Regions from separate parts of the Janthinobacterium sp. GW822-FHT07H10 genome, predicted to be linked through region 2. Evidence: predicted binding sites of a transcription regulator. Region 2 holds the regulator's gene; each other region holds the start of a gene.
The links. The regulator FNR, encoded in region 2, switches genes on or off when oxygen is low (the NO sensors DNR and NnrR bind a similar motif). The targets are predictions, from matches to a motif close to TTGATNNNNATCAA.
Positions count from the first base shown of each region.

Region 1: AC1RDJ_RS11840 (glycine-rich domain-containing protein) is a predicted target of FNR. The motif match lies at 3,438-3,451, and genes of this name have one in related genera.
Region 3: AC1RDJ_RS18970 (universal stress protein) is a predicted target of FNR. The motif match lies at 3,447-3,460, and genes of this name have one in related genera.
Region 4: AC1RDJ_RS16540 (XrtA system polysaccharide chain length determinant) is a predicted target of FNR. The motif match lies at 3,510-3,523, and genes of this name have one in related genera.

Region 1 covers NZ_JBXAKS010000004.1:262,542-267,988, forward strand. The annotation lists gene AC1RDJ_RS11815 (CDP-6-deoxy-delta-3,4-glucoseen reductase) at 1-241, opposite strand, end outside; gene AC1RDJ_RS11820 (SDR family oxidoreductase) at 254-1,171, shown strand; gene AC1RDJ_RS11825 (hypothetical protein) at 1,256-1,516, shown strand; gene AC1RDJ_RS11830 (hypothetical protein) at 1,733-2,002, shown strand; gene AC1RDJ_RS11835 (hypothetical protein) at 2,245-2,484, shown strand; gene AC1RDJ_RS11840 (glycine-rich domain-containing protein) at 2,572-3,318, opposite strand; gene AC1RDJ_RS11845 (CHASE domain-containing protein) at 3,509-5,353, opposite strand.
Region 2 covers NZ_JBXAKS010000003.1:580,473-585,919, reverse strand. The annotation lists gene ccoP (cytochrome-c oxidase, cbb3-type subunit III) at 1-312, shown strand, start outside; gene ccoG (cytochrome c oxidase accessory protein CcoG) at 316-1,698, shown strand; gene AC1RDJ_RS10410 (FixH family protein) at 1,754-2,278, shown strand; gene fnr (fumarate/nitrate reduction transcriptional regulator Fnr) at 2,404-3,162, opposite strand; gene AC1RDJ_RS10400 (response regulator) at 3,413-5,447, shown strand, end outside.
Region 3 covers NZ_JBXAKS010000008.1:167,794-173,240, forward strand. The annotation lists gene AC1RDJ_RS18945 (DUF2325 domain-containing protein) at 1-2, opposite strand, end outside; gene AC1RDJ_RS18950 (hypothetical protein) at 35-373, opposite strand; gene hemP (hemin uptake protein HemP) at 462-659, opposite strand; gene AC1RDJ_RS18960 (Crp/Fnr family transcriptional regulator) at 937-1,743, opposite strand; gene AC1RDJ_RS18965 (response regulator) at 2,098-2,742, opposite strand; gene AC1RDJ_RS18970 (universal stress protein) at 2,898-3,365, opposite strand; gene AC1RDJ_RS18975 (protein phosphatase CheZ) at 3,823-4,692, shown strand; gene AC1RDJ_RS18980 (chemotaxis protein CheA) at 4,692-5,447, shown strand, end outside.
Region 4 covers NZ_JBXAKS010000006.1:334,316-339,762, forward strand. The annotation lists gene AC1RDJ_RS16530 (TIGR03016 family PEP-CTERM system-associated outer membrane protein) at 1-972, opposite strand, end outside; gene AC1RDJ_RS16535 (XrtA-associated tyrosine autokinase) at 989-1,816, opposite strand; gene AC1RDJ_RS16540 (XrtA system polysaccharide chain length determinant) at 1,843-3,372, opposite strand; gene AC1RDJ_RS16545 (XrtA/PEP-CTERM system exopolysaccharide export protein) at 3,635-4,255, shown strand; gene AC1RDJ_RS16550 (N-acyl amino acid synthase FeeM domain-containing protein) at 4,456-5,202, shown strand; gene AC1RDJ_RS16555 (S1 family peptidase) at 5,206-5,447, opposite strand, start outside.

The DNA.
Region 1 (5,447 bases), on a different contig from region 2:
TGGTGGCGCAGCAGAACAGGGAAAAGCCGGCCGCTTCTTCTTCCGGCGTCAGGGCGCGCTGCTGGTGCGCCTTGTGCTGTACGCTGCCGGCGACAACCTTGCCCTTGCAGGAGCCGCAGGCGCCGTTTTTACAGCCATAGGGCAAGCCCACGCCGGCGCGGATCGCCGCCGCCAGCACGGTTTCGTCCGCCTCGCAGCTGAATTGGTGGCCGCTGGGCTGAACAGTAACTTGAAAAGTCATACAATCCTTGAGATGAAAAATATGTTAATGCATTCTTTGCGCAAGCCGGTGGGGCTGCCGCGCCTGCTGATACTGGGCTGTGGCGACGTCGGCATGCGGCTGTTGCCCTTGCTGCGCGCGCGCTTTCGCGTCTTTGCCGTCACCAGCCAGCCGGGGCGCTGTGCGCAGCTCCGTGAGGCCGGCGCCGTGCCCATCGTGGCCAACCTCGACGACCGCGCCAGCCTGCAACGGCTGGCGGGGCTGGCATCCATGGTGGTGCACCTGGCGCCGCCCCTGTCGTCCGGCTTGCTGGACCGGCGCACGCGGAATCTGGCCGCCATTTTACCCGAGCATGCGCGGATGGTGTATGTGAGCACCAGCGGCGTGTATGGCGACTGCGGCGGCGCCACGGTGGCGGAAACGCGGCCCGTGGCGCCGGCCAATGCGCGCGCGAAGCGGCGCGTCGATGCGGAGCAGGTCTTGCGGGCCTGGGGCGCGCGCCGCGGCGCCAGCGTCGCCATCCTGCGCGTGCCCGGCATTTATGCGGACGACCGCTTGCCCCTGAAACGCTTGCGTGAAGGCACGCCGGCGCTGGCCGAGGCCGATGACGTGTACACCAACCATATCCACGCCGACGACCTGGCGCGCATCATCGAGCGGGCCCTGTGGCGGGGCAGGCCGGGGCGCATGTATCACGCCAGCGATGACAGCGAACTGAAAATGGCGGAATATTTCGATGCCGTGGCCGATACCTTCGGCCTGCCGCGCCCGCCGCGCCTGCCCCGGGCGGCGCTGCAGCAAGCGGTCACGCCGATGTTGCTGTCGTTCATGTCCGAGTCGCGCCGCATGGACAATCGCCGCATGAAGCGCGAGCTGGGCGTGCGCCTGCGCTACCCGCGCGTGGCCGATGCCTTGCAATCGATGTCGGACGGCAAGGCCGGCATCAGTTAAAATGGCCGGTTATTTTCGCATTTTGCACTGACCGGCGCGCCGCGCGCCGGGCCTGACGCGCGCCATCTACTAAAGGAATACAGCATGACCACCCTCACTTACGAAGAATACCTGGACGAGGTCACCACCGTCCTGACGGAACTGTATGACCTCGATGACGAGGCCGCCATCAAGCTGGTCGTGGCAGCGCAGGATGCCGAATTTTTCGTGCCGCACGATGCACATGAGGAAATGCGCACCGTGGAGCAGGCAAAGAAGGATGCGGTGACCCTGTTCGAGCGCAAGCAGAACCGCCAGCAAACGCAGGAAAAGCAGCAGCAGCGGGTACGCCAGCAGAAGAAATGACGGCAGGCCAGCGGCGACCGCTCCTCAGGCCGCCGCTGGCCTGAAGCCGCGGCGCCCCGGCGCAATACCGGGGGGGCCGGACTTTGATGCAGCGCAAACGTGTCAGGGCGGCGTGGCGATATGGTGGGCGATGTCGTCACATGTGCCGTGTCGGCATGGTTCTTACCGCAATTCATCGCGCTGGCCGGTCACGCGCCGGCGCGACGGGAGCAGCTGATGCATCAGACGAGTCATCCCAGCAAGGAGCAAGTGCGTGCCTACATGCGCCGCCGCGAACACGCGCGGCAGCCGCCTCCGCCACCCGATGAAATCCGCCGGCAACTGGCCTGGTGCCGCGTGGATGCCAGGACGGGCGCCGGCCTGGGCATGACGCCGGCCGGCGTGGCCGCGCGCGGCTGGCATTTATCGGCCGACATGGCCCGCCTGAGCACCCTCATGGCCATAGCCTGGTTCATGCATAGCGGTGTTGCTCATCGTAAAAATTGATGACTTGCAGCAAATTTTTCCATTTTGAGTTATCCTCTAGCACATTCCAAGTGCGTCAATTCTCTTCAATTATCACAATTTTGCTTTAAGTTACGCAAAAATCAACAATAGCGTGTATTATATTGTTTGCGGAATAAAAACCGCATAAGTGATGGCGCTTTTTAGTGTGTTTACCCTGAATTATTGCAAAAGCGACATTCGGTTTCTTTTTGCATTAATACAACAAGTACGGATTTTCGATTATGTCTCTCAAACAAATTACCTCTTTGCCTACCTACAACCCGAATCGCGTCCTCGATGCGATCATCGACAAGCTGCAGCTGAAAAATGATGCCGCCCTGTCGCGAGCACTGGAAGTGGCGCCACCCGTTATCAGCAAGATTCGTCACAACACCTTGCCGATCGGCGCCACGATCCTCATCCGCATGCATGAAATCAGCGATTTCAGCATTCGTGAGCTGCGCGAGTTGATGGCTGCCTAAGAGCGCCTGACAGACGGCAAACTGAGAGGTGCCGTCTGCGTTAGTCAAGCTTGCCGCGTGCGGCAGCCATACCTGTCTTCCGGTTTTCTATTGCGTGTCCGGGCTCAGAGTCGGACGATCTGTATAGAAGCGCCCTGTTTCCAGGCCAGTCGGGGATGACTCGACCAGCGCTGCGGCCAGTTTGCCGGGCGCGCTGGAAAAAGCGGTTTGCGCGGCACCGGTAGCGCGGCCCGAATACGCCGTCGCTTGTACCGCTGCACTGGAAAACGCCGTTTGCACGGCCCGTCCCGAATATGCCGTCGCCTGCACGGCTGCGCTGGAAAATGCCGTTTGCACGGCCCGGCCCGAGTATGCGGTCGCCTGTACCGCCGCGCTGGAAAATGCCGTCGCCTGTACTGCCGCACTGGAAAACGCCGCCTGCACGGCGCGTCCCGAATATGCCGTCTCTGCACGGATGTAATCTTCGCCGAATGTCTGCTCGTACAACTGTTTCATGCGCTCGCCCACGCGGTGGTGCGCCGCTTCGTCGTCTTCGCCGCGCAGGCCGATGTAGGGGAAATGGTGCAGGAAGTAGCCAAAGACTTGCTGGCAATCGGCCGCATATTTCAGCGTGTCGAGAATATGATAGTGCCAGAAGGTGTCGACATCCATCAGCGGCGCCGTTTCTTCCTGCGGGAACTGCTTCATGAGGATGAGGAAGCGGCGATACTCGAACTCCACCGCATTGGCCTTGTCCAGGCTCCATCCCTCGCCGGATTCCCGGTGCATCAGCTTGACCTTGATCGCGTCCAAATTCAAATCGGCAATTGCCTTGAAACTGTCGTTCGTATCCATGAATGTCCTTTGATAAACAGTGTTGGGGAAAGTACGGCGAAGAAACGGAGAGGCTGGCGGTGTGAACTCCTGGCTAGTGGCAGAGGAATGCCTGGCCCATGGCGGGCAGGCGCTGTGAGTTGTTCTACGTCAATATTGCATCTAATTACAAAATATGCAAGCTGAGCTTGCTTGAAGTGCGCCGCATCCCTCAGGCGTTGGCCCGGCTTTCTTCCTGGTAGGGGAAGCGGGTGGCATCGGCGCTCAGCGGCACGCTGACATGCACGCTCATGCCGGCGCCGGGACTGCTCTCGATATAGAAGGTGCCGCCCAGCAGCTTGATGCGTTCCTCGATGCCGACCAGGCCAAACGAGCCCAGCTTGTTGCGTCCGTCGATGGCCGCGCCCACGCCGTTGTCGCTGATGCTCATCGACACCGTGTCGCGGCATTTCTCCAGCTTGACTTGCACGCGGCTGGCATTGGCGTGCTGGGAAATGTTGCTCAGCGATTCTTGCAGGATGCGGAACAGCGCCGTCGCGCACTGGTCGCTCAGGCAAATGTCGTCATGGCTCTCGCTTACTTCACAGGCGATGCCCGTGCGCAGGCGGAACTGCGCCACCTGCCATTCGACGGCCGCATTCACGCCCAGGTCGAGTACGGTAGGGCGCAAGTCGTTGATGATCTGGCGCACGCTCTTGATGGTGACGTCGATCTGATCCAGGGTAGAGCGGGCGCGGGCGTTCAGGCGCGGGTGGCGCCGCTGCGTGCGCGAGGCCAGCATGTCGGCGTCGATGCGCAGCACCAGCAGGTTCTGGCCCAGGTCATCGTGAATTTCGCGCGCGATGCGCTTGCGCTCCTCTTCCTTGATCTGGTCGGCATGGGCCGCCAGGCGGCGCAGTTTCTGGTGCGACAGCTGCAAGCGGATCTGGCTGGCCCGCAATTCTTCCGTCATGCCGTTCGCCATCTGGATGGCGCGCCGGCGCGACGAGGCCAGCGTGTGGAACAAGGTGTACAGCAGCATGGCGCTGGTAAAGCCGATCAGCAGGGCCAGCCACGGCAGGAAGGCGTCGAAGCGTGTATACAAGTCGTTCTTGCGCACGCTGAACAGCGCTTGCCAGACGCGGCCATTGTGCTCGATCAGCATCGTGCTGCTCAGAAACTTGCCTGAGCTGCCAGGCTGCCACCAGGGCGCGTGCAGGCCCGCCGCGCTGTCAAAGATGGGGCGCATGTCGTGCGGCAAGTCCAGCGGGGTGCGCGCTTGCGGGCCGATATCGAACAGGGTCAGGCGGACATTGCGTACCGGCATGTCGGTCAGCGTGTTGCGCACCATCGTCACCAGATCGTAGCCGATGCCGACCGAGCCCTGGTGGGCCGCGCGCCGCTGTTCCACGGTGTCGGTCGGCATGCCGATGCGGTACACGGGCAGGCGCATGGCCATGCCCGTTAGCTGCGGCCGGCTCTGCATCGGCACGGGCATGCCGGAATTGCTGATGTGACTGGAGTCGCGCGACTGCGCCAGCGCCTCGGCGATCAGGGGGCGCGCAGAGATGTCGTAGCCATATTTATCCGTGGCGCTGGCGATCGGCTCGATGTACACGAGCACGGAATAGTGTTCGCGCGGCCCGGGCGGGTGGATGGCGAAGGCGGGGTAGCCATCGCGCCCGGCCGGATAATCGCGCCGCATGGCCGCCTCGAACGCGGGATATTGCGCCGCGCTCACTTCCTGGGCGTAATTGAGATTCATCACGCCGGGAAAATTTTGCTTCAAGTCCATATTCGCCACGTAGCGGTGGAATTGCTCGCGGCTCACATGTTCGTTGGCGCGGAACAGGCTGGCCGCGCCGCGCAGCAGGTCGGCATACGATTTGACGCGCGATTCGATGTTTTGCCTGGCGTTGCGCGCCAGATTGTTGAACAGTTCGCTGGCATCGTTCTCGATCGACAGCGAGGCGGCCATGTAGAACAGCATGCCTACCATCAGCGACAGCATGAAACCGAGCAGCCACAGCGGTTTTTTTTCAGGGGATAACTGTTGCTCGCCGGCAGTAGAGGACATCGCAATCCGCATCAGGAGGTGGAATCGGGTGCCGCCTGAGGGGCGGTGGCCTTGCTGGCTTGCACAAGCACAATTGTAAATTGCTCAATAGGTG
Region 2 (5,447 bases):
GTGGCCCATTACGTGCTGAGCCTGTCCGGTTCCACGTCGGATCCCGTCAAGTCCGTGCTGGGCAAGGCCAAGTTCGGCGCCTGCATGGCCTGTCACGGCGCCGATGCGAAGGGCAACCAGATGCTGGGCGCGCCCAACCTGACGGACAAGACCTGGCTGTATGGCGGCAGCGCCGATACCATCATGGAAACCGTGCGCAAGGGCCGCAGCAACACCATGCCGGCCTTCAGCGACTTCCTCGGCGAATCGAAGGTGCACGTGCTGTCGGCGTATGTCTGGAGCCTGTCGAATCCGCAGGCGCCCGCGAAGTAAACAATGGAACCTCAAGTCATCAAGATGTATGCGGCCCGCGAGCAAATCTACCCTCGCGAGGCCAAAGGACGCTACGCTACCTGGCGATGGGTATGCGTTTGGCTTACCCAGCTCGCGTTCTACGGCTTGCCGTGGCTGACGTGGAATGGCAGGCAAGCCCTGCTGTTCGACCTGACCACGCGCAAGTTCTACATTTTCGGCGTCGTGCTGTGGCCCCAGGATTTCATCTACCTGGCGGCCCTGCTGATCATCTGTGCGTATCTGCTGTTCCTCGTCACGGCCATCGCCGGGCGGGTATGGTGCGGGTTTTCGTGCCCGCAAACGGTGTACACGGAAATCTTCCTGTGGGTCGAACGCAAGATCGAGGGCACGCGCAGCGCGCGCATGGCCCTTGACAAGCAGGGCCCGTCGCTGCGCAAGACGGCCAAGAAGACGGCCAAGCACCTGGTGTGGGGCGCCATCGCCCTGTGGACGGGCTTTACCTTCGTCGGCTACTTCACGCCGATCAAGGAACTCGCCCATTCCGTGCAAACGCTGAACTTCGGCCCGTGGGAATGGTTCTGGGTGCTGTTCTACAGCCTGGCCACCTACGGCAACGCGGGCTGGCTGCGCGAGCAGGTGTGCAAATACATGTGCCCCTACGCGCGCTTCCAGAGCGCCATGTTCGACCAGGACACCCTGATCATCACCTATGACGCCAAGCGGGGCGAACCGCGCGGTGCGCTGAGCAAGAAGGCCGGCAACAACGACAAGCTGGGCGACTGCATCGACTGTACCCTGTGCGTGCAGGTGTGTCCGACCGGCATCGATATCCGCAACGGCCTGCAGTATGAATGCATCGGCTGCGCCGCCTGCGTCGATGCCTGCAACAGCGTGATGGACAAGGTCGACCGGCCACGCGGACTGGTACGCTACAGTACCGACCATGCGATGGAAAACAACTTCGACTCGAAGCAGATCCGCCAGCGCGCCATGCGCCCGCGCGTGCTGATCTACACCTCCATCCTGGCCCTGATCATCATCGCCGTGTGTACCTCGCTGGCCCTGCGCACGCCGCTGAAGATGGACGTCATCCGCGACCGCGGCTCGATGGGGCGCGAAGTGGAAGATGGCATGATCGAGAACGTCTACCGCCTGCAGATCATGAACACTTCGGAGCAAAGCCAGAGCTTCAGGATCAGCGTTGCCGGCTTGCCGGGCCTGACCTTGCTGACGCGCGATGAAGTGACCTTGCAGGCGACGGAAACGCTGGGCTGGCCGATCCGCCTGCGCGTGCCGCACGGCGTGGGAGAGAAGGGCTCGAACAAGATCACGATCGAGCTGCAGTCGCTGGACGACCCGTCGCTGCACGTGCGCGAAAGCGCCGTGTTCATCGTGCCACGTTAAGCAGGAAAGGCGGCAGGAATCCCCGTGTTCTTGCCGCCGTCACAAGGAGAAAACAATGTCCGACAGTCTGAAACTGCAAGCCCCCGCCGCGCCCTGGTACAAGCACCGCTGGCCATGGCTGCTGATGATCGGTCCCGGGCTGTCCGTCGTCGTCGGCAGCTTCATGGGCTATATCGCGTTTACGCAACCCGACGCGCTGGTGGTGGGCGACTATTACAAGCAGGGCAAGGCCATCAACCAGGACTTGCGGCGCGATACGGCCGCCAGCAACCTGGCCATGTCGACCAGCCTGGCGTACGACGTGGCGCAAGCACGCCTGACGGGCTCCGTGCACAGCTTCGGCAAGGCTTACCAGGCGCCGCTGCAGCTGCACCTGGCGCACGCGACCTTGCCGGAAAAGGATATCAAGCTGCTGGTGCAGCCCGACGCCATGGGCAACTTCTCGGTGGCGCTGCCGATGCTCGAGCGCAGCCGCTGGCAGGTGCTGGTGGAAAACAATACGCGCGAGTGGCGCCTGTCGGGCATCTGGACCTGGCCCGCGCAGCGCAGCATCGCGCTGCATGCGGACGAGGAACTGTAAGGCACTGCGCCGGGGAAAACCGTGGCGGGCGCCAGTGATGGGCGGCCGAGCAGCGCAGCTGTGCCGGTGTACAGCGCGCAGCGCAAGCCGCAAAGCGCGACGCGCAGCGGGTTTTGACGGTGCCGTTATTTGCAGGTGTCGGTGCCGGCCGTAATGGCTTTTAATTTTGCCGGCTGCAGGATCTCGATCTCGCGGTTCGACACGCGCAGCCAGCCTTCCTTCTTGAACTTCGACAGCAAGCGGCTGACGCTCTCGATGGTCAGGCCCAGGTAGTTGCCGATTTCCTCGCGCGACATGCGCAGCTGGAAGTTGCTGCCCGAATAGCCGCGCGCCTCGTAGCGCGACGCCAGGTTGACGATGAAGGCGGCAAAACGCTGCGTCGCCTGCATATTGCCCAGCAACAGCATCACGCTTTGCTCGCGCGTGATTTCCTGGCTCATCATGCGGTGGAAATGGCGCAGCAGGGTGGGCATATTGCCCAGCAATTGTTCCAGGCTGGAAAACGGAATTTCACACACTTCGCTGTCTTCCAGCGCCACGGCATTGCAGTGGTGGCGGTCGGCGCTGATGGCGTCCATGCCCAGCAGTTCGCCAGCCATCTGGAAGCCCGTCACCTGCTCTTCGCCGCCCGGATTGATCTGGTAAGTCTTGAAGTGGCCCAGGCGGATCGCGTACAGGTTCTGGAACGAGTCGCCGATGCGGAACAGCGAGGCGCCGCGCGCGACCTTGCGGCGGCGGCCGATAATCTGGTCCAGCCTGTCCATGTCGCCCACGTCGAGGCCCATCGGCAGGCACAATTGATGCATGCTGCACGTCGAGCAGCGCGCACGCAACGCTTCCACGTTCACGGCGGGCAAGGCTGGAGAGAGTAGCGCTTCTGTCATGTCAGTACCTTTTTGAAAATGCAATAACAAGTTTACTGCATAGCGCGCTTGCCTGTGCCATTTTCCCCGTCATTCACGCTAATTTCGCTGAATAAACGACGTCCTGCATTTAATTTTATGGCAACATCGTCAATTGCTGCTTTGACGGCGGGAATTTACGCGGCCGGCGCTTGCCAAGTTGCTGTATTGATAGGAAAATTCCTGACAGCATTATCTGCCGCCTGTCCCTTCGGGGACTGAAAAGGAAATCATGAAGCCTCTCGGCATTAAAGCAAAAGTCGCGCTGGCCACCAGCCTGACCTCGATCGCCATGATCGCCCTGGTCACCATGATCCAGGTCAAGCACATGCGCGACGATTTCACGCAAGTGCTGCTGGTCCAGCAAACGGCCCTGATCGAGCGCACGGCCGAAGAGCTCGACGACAAGTTGGCGATGCTGCTCGACATCATCACCCAGACGGCGCGCCACCAGCCGCCCGCCCTCATGGCCGACGCCGGCGCATTGCGCGAGTACTACACGCAGCGCGCCATGCTGGCCCTGTTCGACGACGTGCTGGTGCTCGACACGCAGGGCAAGGTGGTGGCCAACGTGCCCGAGGTGCCGGGACGCAACGGCACCGACGTGACGGACCGCGATTACTTCCATACCGTCATGCGCACGAAACAGGCGATGATCACGCAACCGATGCTGGGCAAGACCAGCCACTTGCCCATCGTGCAGATGGTCGCGCCCGTGCTGGACAAGAACGGCGCCGTGGCCGGCATCGTGATCGGCGTGCTGCGCCTGTACAAGGACAATATGCTGGGCCACCTGCGCACGGCCAAGGTGGGCAAGAGCGGCTATTACTTCATCCTCACGCGCGAAGCCGTGCCGCGCTACGTGCTGTACCCCGATACCAGCCGCCTGCTGCAGCCGCGCGCGCCGAACGCCAACCAGACCACCACGCAGCTGCTGAAAGAAGACGGCGAAGGCAGCATGGTCAGCACCAACAGCCGCGGCATCACGGCCGTCAACAGCTTCAAGCGATTGAAATCCGTGAACTGGCTGCTGGCCGCCTCGTTGCCCGTGGCCGACGCGTTCGAGCCGTTCAACGGCGTACTGTCACGGCTGGTACTCTGGAGCATCTGCGCCTCGCTGCTGGCCGCGGCCGTGCTGGGCTGGGTCACCGTGCGCCTGCTGTCGCCGCTGGTGCGCCTGCGCGACACCCTGCTGTCGCTGCGCGCCTCGGGCAACCGCTTCACCCCCGTGCCGGTGCAGCAGCGCGACGAGATCGGCGAGCTGACGGAGGCGTTCAACGGCCTGATGGGCGAGCGCGACCGGCTGCAGCACGAGCTCGAGGCGCGCGCAACGGAGCTGGAGCAGGAGCGCGACCGGGCCGAGGCGGCCAACCGCGCGAAGAGCGATTTCGTGGCCAACATGAGCCATGAAATCCGCACGCCGCTCAATGCCGTGCTGGGCATGGTGTATTTGCTCGGCAATACCAAGCTCAACACCGAGCAGCGCAAGTACCTGACCATGGTACGCGTGGCGGGCCAGTCGTTATTGGGCATCCTCAACGATGTGCTCGATTTTTCCAAGATCGAGGCGCGCCGCATGGATCTGTCTCCCGTCGAGTTCGACCTCGATGAAGTCATGAATACCCTCGCCACGACGATGACCATGAATGCCGGCGAGAAAGAACTCGAGCTGGCCATCGCCGTCGAACCCGACGTGCCGCGCCGCCTCGTCGGCGACGCCCAGCGGCTGCAGCAAATCCTCGTCAACCTGGCCGGCAATGCCATCAAGTTTACCGAGAGCGGCGAAGTGGTGGTGGCCGTCAGCCTGGCCGAAAGCAGGAACGAGCGGGCCTGGCTGCGCTTCGAAGTGCGCGACACGGGCATCGGCATGACGGCCCAGCAGCAGGCCCAGCTGTTTACGGCCTTCTCGCAGGGCGACCAGAGCATCACGCGGCGCTTCGGCGGCACGGGCCTGGGCCTGGCCATCAGCAAGCACTTGATCCATATGATGGGCGGCGAGATCGCCGTGGCCAGCAGCGAAGGCAAGGGCAGCCGCTTCTGGTTCAGCGTGCCGTTCGACGTGCTGGCCCTGCCCGCCGAGGCGCGCCGCACGCCGTCGCTGGGGCCGCTGCGCCTGCTGGTGGCCGACGACAACCGCACCACGCGCGAGCTGATCGTCAAGCTGATCGAAGCGTGGGGCTGGGCCGCCGACGAAGTGGACTCGGGCTTTGCCGCCATCGAGCTGTACCGCGAACGCCTGGCGCAGCAGCAGCCCTACGACGTGGTGC
Region 3 (5,447 bases), on a different contig from region 2:
ATGGCGATATCCTGTTGGGCGGTGGAGATGGTGTTTATTGCGGCAGCGGCGAAGCGGGGCGCTTGGCGCTCAGCATGCGTGCCAGTCGTTCGAGGAGCGTGCTTTTCGGTGGCATGGGCCGCTGCAGCGCGACGAGCGCGGCCCATTGTTGCGACAGTTGCTGGCAAGTGGCTTGCAGCACCGGCCCCAGGTCGGGCAGGCCGGACAGCACTTGCAGATGGCGTTCGATCACGGACGCCAGTTGCGGACACGGCGCCTGTCCGGCGCTGCCCGCATGGTAATGCGACATCAGGTGCAGCACGGCCGACAGCATCAACTCAGGCTGTTGCCCATTCACGGCAGAAAACTTCGAAGAAGGTCGGTCGGTCGCCATCAAACGCTCCTGTGCGGTGGTTTGGCTGGCTGGCGCCCACGAAGGGCACGACTGGCTGGCGAGTGTGGTGGCTGGCTGCGGTGCTGGATCAGGCAGTCAGGATCAGCTTGTTCAATTGTGTGACGCGCAGGCGGTAAATCTTGCCGCTGTGTTCAATCTCCACTTCGCGGCCCTGTTGCAGCAGCGCTTCGCTGGTGATGCGGCGCGCCGGCTGCGCCACGCTGACGGGAGGGCGGACGTGGGCGCTGGCGGCATCCTGGATCAAGGCTGGTTTTGAGCTTTGCATGTTGGGCTTTCTTTGTCTCAGTTGAGAATGATTCGTATTTGCATTATTGTTGAATGTGGCCCGAAAAGCAAGGCTTATTTGTGGCGAATCCGCGCTTTTTTAGTGCGGCATGGCACGCAAGTTCATTGCGCAGTAGAAATGCTGGCGCGGCTGCGCTGCAGGGGAGGCGCCCGGAAGGCGCGTGCGGGGAGGGCGGCAAAAAAGACCCGGAACGGCGTTGCGCGCCGCAGCCGGGTCAAGCCTGTGCCAAGCTTGAAGAAAGAGGGATGGTCCTATCTCAAATGGTGGCCAGCAATTGCGCCGAGACGTCGGCCGCGGCGGCCGTGTCGGCCTTGAGCTTGGCGGCGGCCAGCTGCTTGGCGCGCGAACGCGAGGGCGGCAGGCGGCGCAGGGTTTTCAGCGCTTCCGGGTCCTTGATGCCGATGGTGCGCTGGTCGACGGTGATCAGGCCGATCTCGTTGAAGGCGGACAGGGTGCGGCTGACCGTTTCCAGGGTCAGGCCCAGGTAGCTGCCGATTTCATGGCGCGTCATCCGCAGGTTGAACAGTTTGCTCGAATAACCCATCTGCGCGAAGCGGTCGGCCAGCGAGACAAGGAAGCGGGCCACGCGCGCCTCGGCGCTGAGGGCGCCCAGCATGCCGATCATGGCCTGTTCGCGCACCAGTTCGCGGCTCATCACGCCGTACATGACGTTTTCCAGTTCCATGTGGACACGGCCCAGCGCCGTGAGCTTCTTGAATGGCAGCAGGATCAGGTCGCAGTCGGACAGGGCCACGGCTTCCGAGGAATAGTGGCGCGAGTGGATGCCGTCGACGCCCAGCATGTCGCCTTTCATGGGAAAGCTCAGTACCTGTTCATTGCCGAACTCATCGATGAGGACGGTTTTCAGGAAGCCCGAGTTGACGATATACAAGGTGTCGAACGGCTGGCCGATCGTGTGCACGCGCTGCCCCGTCTTGAATTGCACGTGCTGGAACAGCAGCTCGTCGGCGGCGATGGTGCAGGCGCTGGAGATATGCAGCAGATCGCATACCTCCTTCAGGTTCGACCACAGCCGCCCCTGGCGCTGGCGTCCCGCTTCCATCGGGGTCGATGGGGCCAGCGGTGACGAGGCAGGGCGGGTTTCAGACGTGTGCGTGGACAGCATGTTCATCTCCTGGTGACAGGTAGTTCAGAGTTGAATGACGGAGTGCGCCAGGGCGGCGGGCACGGCGCGAGGGTCTGCGGCGCGCGTCCTGGCAGTTAATGCTCAATTCGCTGAAGACTTGCTGTGTGATGAAATAACTTCCCAGCAACTTGATTACTGGTTTCAGTATGCCAACAAGCGTATGGAATTCATATCAGCAGTGGCTGAATATGGCGGTAGGAGCTGCGGTAGGGGAAGTAGGATTGTTCCTACAGTTGCCGGCGGTCGTGCGCCGCCGGCCGAGACAGGCTGTCAGGTCTTGAAGGGGGACAGCAGCCGGTGGGCTACCGCGTATTGCACCATTTCCGACAAGGAACTCATGCCCATCTTTTGCATGATGCGTGTCTTGTGCGTGCTGACCGTCTTCACGCTCAGGTGCAGGTTGTTGGCGATCTCGGTGATCGACTTGCCTGCCACCAGCAGGGAAAACACTTCGAATTCGCGGTCCGACAGCTGTTTGTGCAGCAAGCTTTCATTCGGCATCATGATGTTGAGCACCAGCTGCTCGGCCACCTCGGCGCTGATATAGGGGCGCCCCGATGCCACCTTGTGGATGGCGCCCACCAGCTGCGTGCCCGCGCTTTCCTTGGTCAGGTAGCCTTGCGCGCCGGCGCGGATGGCGCGCACCGCATATTGCTCTTCCTCGTGCATGGTGAGGATGAGGATGGCCAGCTTCGGCGCTTCGCTGCGGATCTGGCGGATCAGGTCGACGCCGCTGCGGCCAGGCATCGACAGGTCGAGCAGCAGCAGGTCGAAGCCGCCCTGGCGCACATGGTTGAGTACTTCAAAGCCATCGATGGCTTCGCCCACGATGTCGATGTCCGGCGCGCCGTCGAGGATGCGCTTCAATCCTTCGCGCATGATGGTGTGGTCGTCGGCAATCACAATGCGTATCATAGGCGGGCAATCTGGAAGCGTGCAATCTGCTGTGTCCGTTACCGGACAGTCAAATGTTAAGAAACGAGAAATATTGTCATATTAACTGAAAATGGCCGCGGGCTTGTCCTTTTCTCAAGCTGCCGGCGCGCAGCCTCTCCCTGTCATGGGACTCCTCATTTGGGCTGCGGTTCCTTGATCAGCCTGTGCACCAGCACGGGCAGCTTCGAATGCGACAGCACCTTGTTGGTCACGCTGCCCAGCAGCAACTGGCCCCAGCCGCTGCGGCCGTGCGAGCCCATGAAGATCAGGTCGCAGTGCTGGAGCTGCGCCACTTCCACGATTTTCAGGGCAGGACTGTCGGAAAAGGCCGTCAGGCCCGTCGCCTCCAGGCCCCGCTTGGCGGCCGCGTCGAGGATCGGCTGCCAGTGGTCGGCGCCCGCCTTGCGCATGGCGATGCGGTATTCCTCTTCGCTGGGATAGCTGGGCGGGATGATTTCGATGTACACGGGATACTGGTATTCCGGCGCCACGTACACGGCGAGGATGTCGGCGTGCATCTGTTCGGCAAAGGCGACACCGGCGCAGGCGGTCAGGTTGGAGACGGTGGAACCGTCCGTGGCGATCAGAATTTTCTTATACATGGCAGCTCCTTTGGCGGTGGACCAGCGCGCGCGACGCCTCTTATTGTAGACGCGGCGACAGCATTGTTTTCATGTAAAGACTTGATAATTGTCAATACTCTTGCACCTTCAGTATAGACAACATTGATAGAAAGATCGTGTTTTTGGCTGCGCAGGCTGTGGCGCGCGTGGCGCGCGGGCCAGGATTTCTCGCGCGATGCGTGGTCTTGCCTGCACGCCAATGGTAGTATTTCAAAATACAACAGCAGGAACACTTATTTCCTGGTGGAAAAGCTCTTGCAGGCCCGCTTTGCACCAGGAAGCGCGTTTTGAGATTTACCAACAGGGCGGCGCCCTGCTACACTCGCACCATCGCAGCGGTATTGCCTCAAATCATCTTAATCGAGAAATTGCGGGTATCAGTCTGTAAAACGCACAGTTCAGGCGGAATTTTGACAAATTATGGAGAAGCAGGGATATGACCAACGCCGCTGATGATTTCGATGCATTATTCGATGAAGTATCTGCGCAAAGCGCGGCCGCGGCCCAGCCCGCGCCTGCCGCCGCGCCCGCCCCCGCCGTGATCGCGGATGACGATTTTGACGCGCTGTTCGACGCCGTTTCGGCCAGCGCCGCCGTGCCGGCCCCGGCTGCCGTCGCCGCGCCTGCCGTGGAAGCGGCCGCCGCGCCGGCAGCGCCAGAGGCGCCCGCCGCAGCTGGCGAAGCCGCCGACCCTGTCGACCAGTCCGACAAGCCGATGTTCGAGCGCCTGGGCGGCATCGTGCGCCTGTTGCACGATTCGTTGCGCGAACTGGGCTACGACAAGGCGCTGACGGAAGCGTCGTCGCAGATCGTCGACGCGCAGGACCGCCTGGAATACGTGGCCACGCTCACCGAGCAGGCGGCCAACAAGGTCCTCAACACGCTCGACGAAGGCATGCCGGCGCAGGATGTGCTGTCGAAGAAGGCCAAGGACATGGACAGCCGCTGGACGGCCCTGTTCGACGGCAAGCTGAGCCTGGAAGAATTCAAGGCCCTGGCCGGCGACTCGCGCCAGTTCGCGCAAGCCGTTGCCGAGGCGACGGAAGCGGAAAAAGCGCGCCTGCTGGAAATCATGATGGCCCAGGACTTCCAGGACATCACGGGCCAGCTGATCAAAAAAGTGGTGAACATCACCAAGACGGTGGAGCACGAGCTGGCGCAGTTGCTGCGCGACAACGCGCCGGCCGAAGTGCGCGAGAAACTCGCGCAGAAGCAGGACGCGCCGCTGATGCAGGGCCCTTCCGTGCCGTCGGTGGCGCTGGACCAGGATAATGTAGACGACCTTCTTGCGGATTTGGGATTCTAATGGACGATATGCTCAAGGATTTCGTCGTCGAGGCGATGGATCTTGCGGTTAATGTTGAAGAGCACTTATTGCGTCTCGAGCGCGATCCGGACAACAAGGAAACACTGAATGCCGTGTTTCGTTCTTTCCACACCATCAAGGGCGGCGCCGGTTTCATGGGCTTGCCTGCGCTGGTGGCGGCTTGCCATCTGACGGAAAACCTGTTCGACGCGCTGCGCACGGGCGCCGCGCCGGTGACCCCCATCGCCATCGAGGCGGCGCTGCAGGCATCCGGCTTCGTTGCCGACCAGCTGACGGAACTGGCGAACGGCGCCGCGCCGGAAAGCCTGCCGGCCATGCCGGAAGAGCTCGAACACATCCTCACCAACGCCATCGAAGGCAAGGGCATGGACGCGCCAGCGCCTGCCGCCGCCGTGGTGGTGGAAGCCGTCGTGGCCGAAGTGATCGTGGCCGCGCCTGCCGCCGCTGCCGCGACAGCCAGCGCCGATGGCCTGGACTGGGAAGGCATGTATAACGCCGTCGTGCCGGAAGGCAGCCAGCTGGCCGCCGCGCCGGCCCCCGTCGCCGCTGCCGTTACTGCCGCTGTTGCCGCCGCGCCTGCCGCTACGGCCGCCGCCAAGCCGGCCGGCAAGAACTGGGATGGCGTGGACCGCCGCGAAGAGCGTCCCGACGTGCGCCACGCCGCGCCCGTCAAGGAAGACAGCATCCGCGTCGACGCCGTCAAGCTCGACGCGCTGCTGGAAGTGGCCGGCGAA
Region 4 (5,447 bases), on a different contig from region 2:
CCACAACTGATCGAGCAGCTTGGCCGCGTCGCGGTCGCCCAGGCGCTGCATTTGCGCGGGCAGGCTGGTGATGTTTTCGTTGTAGCTGAGCTGCCAGCTCGTGTGGCGCTGCAGGAAATTGGCGTCCAGGCTGTACGTGTGGCCAAAGTAGCGCTTGCCCGTGCTGAAGGCGACGCTGGTGCGCGGCGACGGCGTCCATACGGTGCCCAGCGACCAGAAGCGGCCCTGCGGCGCCTTGCCCGTGACCGATGCATAGCCTTCGCGCTCCATGCCGCCGCTGGCCGTGGCCGCCCATTTGCTGCTGAGCGGGTAGCGCAGGCCCGCGCTGCTGCGTTCCATGCGCAGCGGCGCCAGCCGGCTGTCCTGCGTGCGGCGCACGTCGTGGCTGGCATTCCACGTCCAGCCGGCGCCGCGCGGCTCGCCGGCCAGCAGGAATTCCACTTCGTCGCTGTGCACGGACAGCAGGTCGCCGCCGCTGGCCACCGCGTTGCGCGTGTAGCGCAGCTCGGCCGTGGCCACGCCGCGGAAGCGGTGGCGCAGGTAGGGGCTGATGCTGGTGGTGCGCACGGTGCTGGCGTTTTCCGTGTCGGGCAAGTCGTCGATCACCTGCGGGCCGAACGGTGAGATGCTGCGCCGGCTGACGCTGGCGGCCGCGTCGACGAAAAACCAGTCCTGTACCAGCTCGGCGTCGCCGGCGGCGCGCAATTGGTGGCTGTCCGTGTCGGCGCGGCGCGCGTACAGGAATTTGTGCCAGCTGTAGTCGAGGTGCACGCGCAGGCGCGGGCCGTTGCCGACGAGGGCGATGGCGGGCGCGATTTCCGTGATGAAGTCGGACTGCGCGCGCTCGGGCGCCGCGCGCAGGGCGTTATCCGTATAGCTTTCGCGCAATCGCAGCGACGGCTTCACCAGCCAGTCGACGGCGCTGGCCGGCGCGGGCAGCAGGAACAGGGACAGCGGCAGCAGGCTTGACAACAGCGGCGGCCTGCGCCTAGTCGTAATAGCCATAACCGTAGTAGTCGTTACCCGGAAATGACTTGGTCTTGTTGTAGATCAAATGGATGTGTTCGCACGCCTCGATCTGGCGCAGCGCTTCCTTGACGGCATGCTGGGTCGTCGTTTCCGCCTCCACCACCATCACCACTTGCCCCATCTGTCCCACCAGCGCGTGCGCTTCGCTGGTGATCAGCAGCGGCGGTGAGTCGAAGACGACGACGCGGTCCGCGTAGCGGCTGGCGATCTCCGCCAGCAAGCGGCTCATGGCGCGGCTGGCCAGCAATTCCGTCGCGTGCCGGTTGCTGCGCCCGGCCGGCAGGATGCTCAGGTTGGCGACATTCGTCTTCAGGATGACGTCCGCCATTTCCAGCTGCTCGTCGAGCAGCACGTCCATCAGCCCCGGTTCCGGCGCCAGGCCCAGCACTTTCAGCACGGACGGGCGCGCCACGTCGGCGTCCACCAGCAGCACCGTGATATCCATCTCCATGGCGATGCTCATGGCCAGGTTGACGGCGCAGTAGGTCTTGCCTTCGCCCGGCATGGCGCTGGTGACGACGATCAGGTTGCCATGGCGGATGGCCTCGGCGCCGCCGGCGCGCGCCTGGCGCAGCAGCGGGCGCTTGATGATGCGGAAATCCTCGGCCACGGAACTGCGTCCGCCGTCGTGCGTGAGCATACCCTGTTCCTGCAGCCGGGCCAGGTTCAGGGTGCGGTAGCGCGGCGATAGCTGCGCCGCCGCTTCGGACGCGCCATCGGCGCCTGGCGGCACGCCGGCCTCGTCCACGCGCCCCATGTTCGGTTCTTCCTTGCCGTTGCTATGCATGCTTGCTCCCCGGGCCAGGCCCTGGCTTAGAATTTCAGCAGCGCGGCCGTCATGACCACGCCGTACAGCATGAACAGGCTGCCGAGGCAGGCGCCGAAGCCATAACGGGCGCGCCGGCGGCGCACCTGCTGCAGCGGCGTCCAGTTCATCGACACGGTGCCCAGCACGCTCAAGCCCGTCGCTTCGCGCAGTTCGGCCGGACTGAGGAAGGTGGGGCGCACCTGGCTGATCAGGAGGGCCGTGGCGATGCCGGCCACCAGGGCCGCGCCCAGCGCCGCGCTGAACAGCAGTGGGCGGTTCGGGCCGACGGGCGCGTACTGCACGGTGGGCGGGTCGATGATCTTGAAGGCCATCATGTCGGTGGTGGAACTGAGTTCGCCCGACAGCTTGGCCGCTTCGCGCCGGCCGATCAGCTTTTCATAGTTTTCCTTGTTGATGATGTAGTCGCGGTTGAGCTGCGCCAGCTGTGATTCCACCTCGGGCACGGCATTGCTTTGCGCCAGCAGCCGCTCGTTGCGCGCGCTGTATTCCTGCACGCGGGCCTTGATGGCGGCCACCTTGGCGTCGGCGTCCGTCAGCGCCACTTTCAGCTGCTGCAGCATGGGGCTGTAATTCTTGCCCGGATCGCCGGACGCCGCCTTCAGCTTGCTTTCCTCGATCTTGCGTTCTTCCAGCTGGGCCACCAGGCGCTTCGAGGAAATAATATCGGGATGCAATTCTGTAAACTGCATGCGCAGGCTGTCGAGGTTCTTGTTGAGCGAGGCGATGCGCTCGTCGAGTTCGGGATTCGTGATGGCGGCCGCGTTCGGTTCAAGGTCGAGCACCGGTTCGTCGCCTTCGATCTGGCTGAGGATGGCCTTGCGCGACTGTTCCGCCTCGACCAGTTCCAGCTTGGCATTGTTCAGGCTATCGGACGACATCAGCAGCTGGCTGCCATAGTCGATGCCCTGGCGCGGCAGCAGCAGGTTGTTGCGGATCTTGAATTCCTTCACGAGGTTTTCCGCCGCGCTCAGCTTGTCCTCGTAATTCTTGATCTGCTCGTCGATGAATTGCACGGCTTTCTGCGAATCGCCTTTTTTCCCCTGGAAACTGCCTTCGACAAAGATGGTCAGCAGGCTTTGCACGACGTCGCGCACCAGCTTCGGGTCGCGCCCGTTGTAGCTGATGGTGTAGATATCGTAGGCATTCGTGCCGCTGATCTTGATGCGGCTCATCAGGTCATCGAGCTGGGCCTCATGTTCGCGCACGGTCTTCGAGTCGAGGTCGAGGTCGACCATGCGCATGACGCGCTCCACGTTGGGACGGCTGAGCAGGGTGCGGCTCATGATGGCCACCTGCTGCTCCGTGTTCGGCACGCTGGTCATGCCGGCCATCAGCGGCTTGAGGATGGTTTGCGTATCGACAAACACGCGCGCCCGGGTCTGGTAATCGTCGGGCAGGGTGATGACCTTGATGAAGCCGGCGATGCTCACCAGCCAGGCGACGAGCACGGCATGCCAGCGGTATTTCCAGATGCCCTTCAGGCTGGACAGCAGTTGCTGTATCAATTGCTCCATGTCGCTTCCTTCCGGTGACGATGCTGCGCAATAGCGGGGCCGGCGGCGTGGAAACGGCAGCCCGATGCGGCAAATGCTTGTCGAGTAAGCAAAGTATAGGACCGTTGCCGGGCAAGATTTCCCAAGATGATTGCTTCTTGATACTCCTCAAGGTTCCCTTGCCGCGTTTTAATAATCATAGGAGTTCGCGGCCCAGGCTGCTTCTGCGCGGCCGGCGGCTTGGTGCGCCACCTGGTGCGCCATCGACTCGAAGAGGCCCAGCATGAATCTGTTCCGCCGTACCTTAGTCCTGCGCGCGCTGGCCCTGGCGGCGGGCGGCCTGCTGGGCGCCTGCGGCACGCGTCATCCGCTGGCGCCCGCCGACGACAGCGCGCCCCAGCACGACTACCTGATCGGGCCGGGCGATTCCGTCAACATCATCGTCTGGCGCAACCCGGAAGTGTCGCTGACGGTGGCCGTGCGGCCCGACGGCAAGATCACCACGCCGCTGGTGGAAGACCTGGAAGCGAGCGGCAAGACGTCGACCCAGCTGGCGCGCGACATCGAGCAGGCGTTGAGCAAGTTCATCCAGCAACCGGTGGTGACCGTCATCGTCACCAACTTCTCGGGGCCGTATGGCGAGCAGATCCGCGTCATCGGCGAGGCGGCCAAGCCGCAGGCGCTGCCATACCGGCTCGGCATGTCGCTGATGGACGTGCTGATCGCCGTCGGCGGCATCACCGATTTCGCCGCGGGCAACAAGGCCAGCATCATCCGCCTGCGCGATGGCAGCCAGCAGCAGCTGCGCGTGCGGCTCGACGATCTATTGAAGAATGGCGATATTTCGGCGAACGTCATGATGCGTCCGGGCGACGTGTTGCTGATACCGGAGAGCTTTTTTTAAAACATTAACAGTGCTGTCAAAACAGCACTTTTATTTATAAATTTGTACTCGCGGGCAAATTTAATCATGTAATTTTGCTATTGAATAAGCACTTTCTTCTGTTTTTTTCAGCGGAAGCGGGAACTTCTCCAGTTCTCTACTTGTCACAAGGCATTGGCTTCAGTCCGTCTCGACGGGCGGCCGATGAACGCGAGGACAAGATGAGCTTTGAAGATGAACCTATTATTTCCTTCGACACGCCGGGCGAATTCAGCGACCTGGTGGTGGGCGAAGGCAAGATCGACCCGGCCATGGAGCACGAGCTCGACCTGCAGCGCTTCCATATCCGCATGGCCAATTCGCGCGGCCGCCGCGAAGCGGCCAGCCTGCTGATCCGCAAGATGTACGGCTGGCGCGGTTATGCGGTCGACCCGGGCATCACGCATGCGCTGAACAAGATCACCCTGTTCGCGGAAACGGCCGGCACGACGGTCGGCACCATGACCCTGTGCCTGGACAATGACGAGACGGGCTTGCCCGCCGATGAAAACTTCCGCGACAAGCTCGACGTGCTGCGCGAAGAGGGGCGCCGCCTGTGCGAGCCGTCGCGCCTGGCCATCGACAAGGGCGTCAGCAAGCGCGTCTTTGCCGCGCTGATTCATATTTCTTATATCTATGCCCACAATATCCACGGCTTTACGGATTACGTGATCGAAGTCAACCCGCGTCACGTCGTGTTTTACAAGCGCATGCTTGGCTTCAAGGACTTCGGCGGCGAGCGCGAATGCACGCGCGTGGGGGCGCCGGCCGTGCTGCTGCGGCTCGACCTCGATTACATGGGAGCGCAGATCCGCAAATATGGCGGCCTGATGGAACAACATGGGGGAGAACGGTCGTTTTACCCCTTTTTTTTTCCAACATGGGATGAGCCTGGTATTACCGACCGCCTGCGGCAGGGACGTAACTGAAATTCATTTATTTTTCAGCAGGATCGCCTGCATGTGGTTGCCCGGTATCGCGTAGGTGATGCCGCTGGGCGCGCTGATGGCCGTTTCTTTCAAGCCTTTCACGTAGACCATGTTGACGATGCCATAAACGAGTCCCGTCTCGGGATCGAACAGCGGGCTGCCGCTGCTGCCCGGATACGCCGTCGCGTCCAGCTGGAACACGGTGTACGGCGATTTTTGCAGCTGTGCCAGGCGCCGCGCATCGA